Regions from separate parts of the Variovorax sp. 278MFTsu5.1 genome, predicted to be linked through region 2. Evidence: riboswitches for the same ligand, from Rfam matches in the RefSeq annotation. Region 2 holds a riboswitch; the other holds the start of a gene.
What was found. A riboswitch is a leader RNA that binds a small molecule or an ion and turns the genes downstream of it on or off. The one in region 2 is predicted to bind cobalamin.

Region 1 (3,396 bases), 1.0 Mb from region 2:
GGTGCTTGCCGGTGCGCTGATTTCCATCGCCACCAATCCGCTGTGGTTCAGCCTGATCGCGCCGATGCAGAAATGGCTGCATGCCCATTCCTCCTTCGCGCGCGGGCTGGAGATGCGTGAAGACCCGCTGGCCGAGCTGCCCATGACCACCGAGGCCAGGTACCTCTCGCGGCAGGTGGTGCTGGTGGGTTACGGGCGCGTCGGGCGCCGCATCGCGGCCGAACTCGACGCCAACGACATTCCCTACGTGGTGGCCGAGCAGAACCGCGAACTGGTCGAGAAGCTGCGCGAGGCCGGCACCCCCGCCGTTTGGGGCGATGCGGCCGACCCGGCGGTGCTGATCCAGGCGCACATCGCACGCGCCCGCGTGCTGGTGGTGGCCACGCCCGACGCCATGAACGTGCGGCAGATGATGGAAACCGCGCACACGCTCAATCCGGCGATCCAGACGGTGATTCGCAGCCACAACGAGCAGGAGGCCCGGCTGCTCACGCAGGAAACCTCCGCCACCGTGTTCCTCGGCGAGCACGAACTGGCCCAGGCCATGGCCCGCGACGTGGTCCAGCGCGCGGTGTCGATGGCGGTGCCGGCCTGAAGTCCGGTCAGGCCGGCCCGGTTCAGAGGTCTTCTATCACCAGCGTGCGGTAGCGCTGGGCGATGGAGTAGGGCACGGTGCGCACCAGCTCCATCATCTGCTCGGCCGCCGCGCCGTCCTTGGTCCTGACGAGCAGCCCGGTGTGGCCCTCGCGCGCCAGCTTGGCGTAGGCGCGCACGGTTGCCGCGTCGGTGCCGGCGGACGGCAGCGGATCGTCGGCGATCCTCACCGTGGGCACGATCTCGCTGAGCACGGTCTCGGCGGGGAGCAGGTAGACCTCGTCGCCGCTGACGCCCTTTTCGATCAGCCGGTGGCCGATGCGGTCGGCATCTTCCGCGCTCGGGAACATCACCATCGAGTAGCCGGTGGGGTAGAAGGCGCCACCGATGCTCGAGCGCATGCGGGGTTCAAGGGTGAAGTGCTTCATGCTGCCTCCTGGTTCTTGTGGAAGTCCCTGGATACAACATTAGGTCGCACCCGCAGGGGCCTCTGTAGGAGAACCCCGAAAGCTCTGTCAACCGCCCGCCTTCCTGGCCTGTTCAATTCATTCAGCAGTCAGCAAGCAACGCCATCCTCGCTCCATGCCTTCTCCCAGAAACATCGCACTCACCGTCCACGAGCTGGAGGAGGGGGAGTTCTACTGGGTGCTGATGGAGGCCGTGGAGGGCTCTCCCGGCGACACCACCCATGTCTACGTGCCCCTGGAGGCTGCCCACGAGCCCTACGCCACCTATTCGAACGCGCTGGTGGCGGGCGTGGCCATGATGCGGCGGCTGTTCGGGCCCGACGGCAAGCCGGCCTCCTGAGCCTGGCGGCCGGCTTCGGGGCCGGCCCCCGAGGGGCGCTACCTATAATCCCGCCGTTCCGGTTCGGCAGTTTTCATTGGTTACTCGCCGTTCCGGACCACACGGTTCGAAGGTGCCCCGCACGCCATCCATCTGATCGACGGCGACGGGGTTAAACGGGAAGCAGGTGAGCCGCGCCGTCGTTCTCTCTGGAGATCGATGGACGCGCCGATTCCTGCGCTGCCCCCGCAACGGTCAGCGGATTTGGAACCCCTCGGGCTCGTGCCTCCTCGATTGGCACGGGCAGCCACTGCGCTTGGGCGTGGGAAGGCGAGGGCTTCCGCCACTGCGTGCATCCAACAGCACGCAGTGGCACTCCGCAAGCCCGGATACCGGCCTTCGCAACCGCCTTCGGACGCTGCGGGAGTGCGTGTCCGGGCCAGCCGCCTACCGCGCCCGCCGCGGGCCGCCGCAGCCCTTTCGCCTCTTCCGCCACGTCCTTCAACGGTCAGGAGCCTGCGGGGACGCAGGCTGGAGGAGAGGTTTCATGGGTCATGCGTCGCGAGGGAGCGATCGCAGAAGAGCGTCGCTACAACGGCTGCGACGCTGGGCGCGGTTTTCAGGTCTTTCGAGTCTTTCACTGGGTTGGGGGCTCGCCGTGGGCCCCTGTGCGGCGGTCTTCGCGCAGACGCCCGACGGCCAGACGCTCAAGCCCATCCAGGTGGACGCCGAGCGTCACACGCCGCTGGCCATCGACGAGCCCACGCAGACCGGCAGCCGCCTCGGCCTCACGCCGCTGGAGACGCCGGCCAGCGTCGAGGTGCTGACGGGCGACACCATCCGTGCGCGTGGCGACGTCTCGGTGATCGACGCCGTCACCCGCGCCACCGGCATCACCGGCTCGCCCGGCCCCGGCAATGGCGGTACCGCACTGGGAGCGCGCGGCTTCCTGGGCCATGGCTCGGTGATGCAGCTCTTCGACGGCACGCGCCTGTACGCGGGCGCGGGCACCGTCACCTTTCCCTTCGACACCTGGTCGGCCGACCGCATCGAGGTGCTGCGCGGCGCAGCCTCGGTGATGTACGGCGAGGGCGCCATCGGCGGGGCGATCAACGTGGTGCCTAGGAAGCCCACGAAGGGCCCGATCCGCAACGAGGCGCTGGTTTCCGTGGGCTCCGATGCCACCCGCCAGGTCGCCTTCGGCAGCGGCGGGACGATCAACGACAGGCTCTCCTACCGCTTCGACATCAGCCAGCGCAACACCGACGGCTTCATGCAGCGTGGCGAGGCCGAGAGCCTGGCCGTGAGCGCGGCCGTGCGGCTGGACGTGTCGCCGCAGCTGCAGTTCACGCTCTCGCACGACGAGGGCCGCCAGTCGCCGCAGCGCTACTACGGCGTACCGCTGATCGATGGCCGCCTCGGCAGCCAGACCCTGCGCCAGAACTTCAACGTGGACGACGCCGAGATCAAGTACCGCGACAAGTGGACCCGCCTCGACGCCCAGTGGACGCCCAATGACGCCGTGACGGTGCGCAACCAGCTCTACCGGCTGGAGAGCAAGCGCCACTGGCGCAACAGCGAAACCTACACCTACAGCGCCACCACCCGGCGCGTGACGCGCGGCGACTACCTGGAGATCGGCCACGACCAGGAGCAGATCGGCAACCGCACCGACGCCACCTTCAGGCATGGCCTCTTCGGCCTGGCCAACCAGGTGCTCGTGGGCTTCGACGTAAACCGCATCGACTTCACGCACATCAACGACTCGCCCTACGGCGGCCGCTCGGTGGTCGACCCCTTCGTCTTCAGCCCCGGCTACTACGCCTCGCCCGTGGCCTACACGCCGCGCTACAAGACCAAGACCAGCACCTACGCCTTCTTCGCCGAGGACAAGCTGGCCTTCAGCCAGCAGTGGTCGCTGGTGGGCAGCCTGCGCTGGGACCACGCGAAGATCGCGCGCACCGACCTGCAGAACGCCGCCAACAACTTCGGCAAGACCTTCGAGTACGCCACCGG
Region 2 (3,396 bases):
CTCAGCGTCATCTCGAAGATCATCAATATCGCCATCAGCGGCGCCTGCGTGGCGCCCGCCAGGAACGCGCCCATGCCGACGATGGCGTAGGCGAAAGGCGCCGAGCTCGCCGCTGGCCACAGCGCCTGCACACCCTGGCCGAAGAGCGCGCCGATCATGCAGCCGAAGAAGAGCGCGGGCGTGAACACGCCGCCCACCGCGCCCGAGCCCGCCGTTGCCATGGTGGCGACCGCTTTGGCGAGCAGCACCATCGCGATCAGCGTCCATGCCCACGGCGTGTGCAGCACCGAATTGACCACGCTGTAGCCGTTGCCCCAGACCTCCGGCATCGGCACCGACACCGCGCCCATGACGAGCCCGCCCAGCGCCAGCCGCCACGGCAGCGCGAGCGGCAGCCGCGAGAACAGCGCCCGGCTGCCCTGCAGCGCACGCAGGAAGCCCACCGCCGCGAAGCCCAGCAGCACGCCGAGCACGCAGAACAGCACGACCTCGGTGCCGTGGATCTCCGGGAACGGCGGCATCCTGTAAGGCGGCTGGTAGCCCGGAAGCGCCCGCATCGCGACGTTGGCGACCACCGACGCGATGATGATCGGCCCCACGCTCTCCATCGCGATGGAGCCCAGCACGATCTCCGCGACGAAGAAGGCGCCCGCGATGGGCGCGTTGTAGGCTGCAGTGAGGCCGGCCGCCGCGCCGCAGGCCACCAGCAGCCGCAGCCGTTCGGCCGGGAAGCGGAACACCCGTCCCAGCAGCGAGGAAGCCAGCGCCGCCAGTTGCACCATCGAGCCCTCGCGCCCGATCGAGCCGCCGGTGCCGATGCTCACCAGCGACGACGCGCTGCGCGCCAGCGTCTGCGCCACCGGGATGCGCCCGTCGCCGAGGACGATGGCTTCCATGTAGTCCGACGTGGCGCTGCGCGAAGCCACGCGCCTGGCCAGCACCAGCAGCAGCCCCGCCACCAGACCGCCGAGCGTGGGGCAGGCGATGCGTGCCCACCATGGCAGTTGCCTGGCCATTGCCACGAGCCCTTCGCCAGGCCCCAGCACCAGATGCTCGAAGGCCAGCAGCGCCGCGCGGAAGAATTCGGTCGCCAGCGTCCCCAGCAGCCCCGCCACGATGGACCACAGCAGCATCGACTGCCAGCCCGACACACCGAAGAGACGCTGCAGCGCCGAACGCAGATTCAGGAAGACCGAGGCGGGCTGCATCATGGCCGTCGATGTTAGCGGTGCCGCAACTTTCGACTTAAGCCCCGTTGGCCAGCGCATAAAATCACCGCCGTTGGTGCTCGCGCCGTGGTTCGCACGGCGCAGTTCAACGGGAAGCAGGAGTGAACGCCCCGGTTCTTGCCGGAACAAGGCCGAAGCCGCCTGCGCTGCCCCCGCAACGGTCAAGCAGACGGTGCCGCAAGGCGCCAACCCCTTTCCATCGAAGCCACTGGATGCCCTGAAACAGGCGTCTGGGAAGGCGGCAAGGAGTCGTTCTGCCAGCCCGGATACCGGCCAACAAGGCGGCTGCCGCATGCGTCGAAGATGAATGACGAACGCATGCGCGGCCATTGCGCCCAGGCGCCGGCGGGGAGGCCGGCCAGGGGTATTGACGTTCGTTCGCTTGATCCATGATTTCCCGTGTTTGCTCTTTTCGCGGCCGCGCTCCTGCGCGCCGCTTCCGCCACGCCTGCCTGCCGCTGGCGCTGGTTTCCGCCTTCGGCGGGCTGGCCCATGCGCAGGAGGCTTCCACCCTGCGCGAGACGGTGGTCACCGCCAACCGCACCCCGCAGGCGTTGTCGGAGCTCGTGGGAGACGTCTCCATCGTCGACAGCAACGCCATCGAGCGCAGCGGCGCGACCGGCGTGGCCGACCTGCTCTCGCGCCTGCCCGGCATCGAGATCTCGCGCTCCGGCGGCGTGGGCAACACCACCAGCCTCTTCATCCGCGGCGCCGAGACGCGGTTCACAGCCGTGTATCTCGATGGTGTGCGCATCGACTCGCAATCGACCGGCGGCGCCGGCTGGGAGGGCATCCCACTGTCGCAGATCGACCGCATCGAGGTGCTGCGCGGCCCGGCCGCCGCGGTCTACGGCTCCGACGCCGTGGGCGGCGTGATCCAGCTCTTCACCAGGCGAGGAGAAGAGGGCGTGTCGCCCTACGCCGGCATCGGCTTCGGCAGCAAGGGGCTGCGCAGGATCGAAGGCGGCGTGAGCGGCAAGTCGGGCCTCTTCGACTATTCCTTCGGCGCCGCGCATGAGGAGAGCAAGGGCTACAACGTGCAGCCCGTGAGCAAGCGCAACGTGACCAAGGACGGCTTCACCAGCCCCGACCGCGACGGCTACAACAGCACCTCGGGCAACGCGAAGCTGGGCTTCCAGATCACGCCCGACCAGCGCATCGAGGCCACGCTGCTTTCCAGCGACATCAAAGCCGGCTACGACGCCACGGTGTCCTACAGGACCAGGCTGCCGTTCCTGTTCGCCAACGACATCTCGAGCAACACGCTGCAGACCGCCGGCCTGAGCTGGTCGGCCAGGTGGAACGACGTCTACAGCACCCGCGTGCAGGTGACCGACTCGCAGCAGGTCTACAAGACGCAGCCTTCGTTCTACCGCACCGAAACCCGGCTGCGCGGCTACCTGTTCCAGAACGAATTCCGCTTCGGCCCGCACCTCGTCACCGCCACGCTCGAGCGCCGCGAAGACGCCCTGGAGAACGCTCCCACAACCACCTCGAAGCTGCTCGCGCGCGACCGCTCGCAGGACGCCGTCTCGCTGGGCTACGGCTTCGTGAAGGGCCCGCACTCGCTGCAGCTGCACGTGCGCCACGACAAGGACAGCGAATTCGGCGGCAAGACCACCGGCAGCGCGGCCTACGGCTACGCCATCACGCCGACGCTGCGCTTCACGGCGTCGGCAGGCACCGCCTTCCGCGTGCCCACGCTGTACCAGCGCTTCAGCGAATACGGCCTGGCCACGCTCAAGCCCGAATCGAGCCGCAACCTCGAGCTGGGCTTGCAGTACACCGAGGGTGCGACCCAGCTGGGCGTGGTGGCCTACGCCAACCGCGTGCAGAACCTGATCGTGTTCGACGGCTCGGCCAAGGGCTGCGCATCGTCCTTCGGCTGCTACGCCAGCACCGCCCGCGCGCGCTACCAGGGCGTCACGCTCTCGGGCAGCCACCGCATCGGCGACGTCACGCTGCGCGGCTCCTTCGACTTCCAGGACCCGCGCGACCTCGCCACCCACAACCTGTTGGCGCGCCGCGCTCAGCGCCACGCCACCCTGGGCGCCGACTGGCGCATCGCGGGCTGGACGCTGGGCGCCGAGGTGCAGACTTCCAGCCGCCGCTACGACGACGCCGCCAACAGCGTGAAGCTCGGCGGCTACACCGTGCTGAACCTGTC

Region 1: it holds a riboswitch for cobalamin, as region 2 does, so the genes downstream of both, ABL844_RS13245 (TonB-dependent receptor) here and ABL844_RS18080 (TonB-dependent receptor domain-containing protein) in region 2, are expected to answer to the same signal.

Annotation. Positions count from the first base shown of each region.
Region 1 covers NZ_CP157622.1:2,849,459-2,852,854, forward strand. Annotated here, with positions in the region: gene ybaL (YbaL family putative K(+) efflux transporter) at 1-595, shown strand, start outside; gene ABL844_RS13235 (hypothetical protein) at 618-1,022, opposite strand; gene ABL844_RS13240 (hypothetical protein) at 1,177-1,401, shown strand; cobalamin riboswitch at 1,495-1,796, shown strand; gene ABL844_RS13245 (TonB-dependent receptor) at 2,039-3,396, shown strand, end outside.
Region 2 covers NZ_CP157622.1:3,885,518-3,888,913, reverse strand. Annotated here, with positions in the region: gene ABL844_RS18085 (ClcB-like voltage-gated chloride channel protein) at 1-1,211, opposite strand, end outside; cobalamin riboswitch at 1,266-1,522, shown strand; gene ABL844_RS18080 (TonB-dependent receptor domain-containing protein) at 1,619-3,396, shown strand, end outside.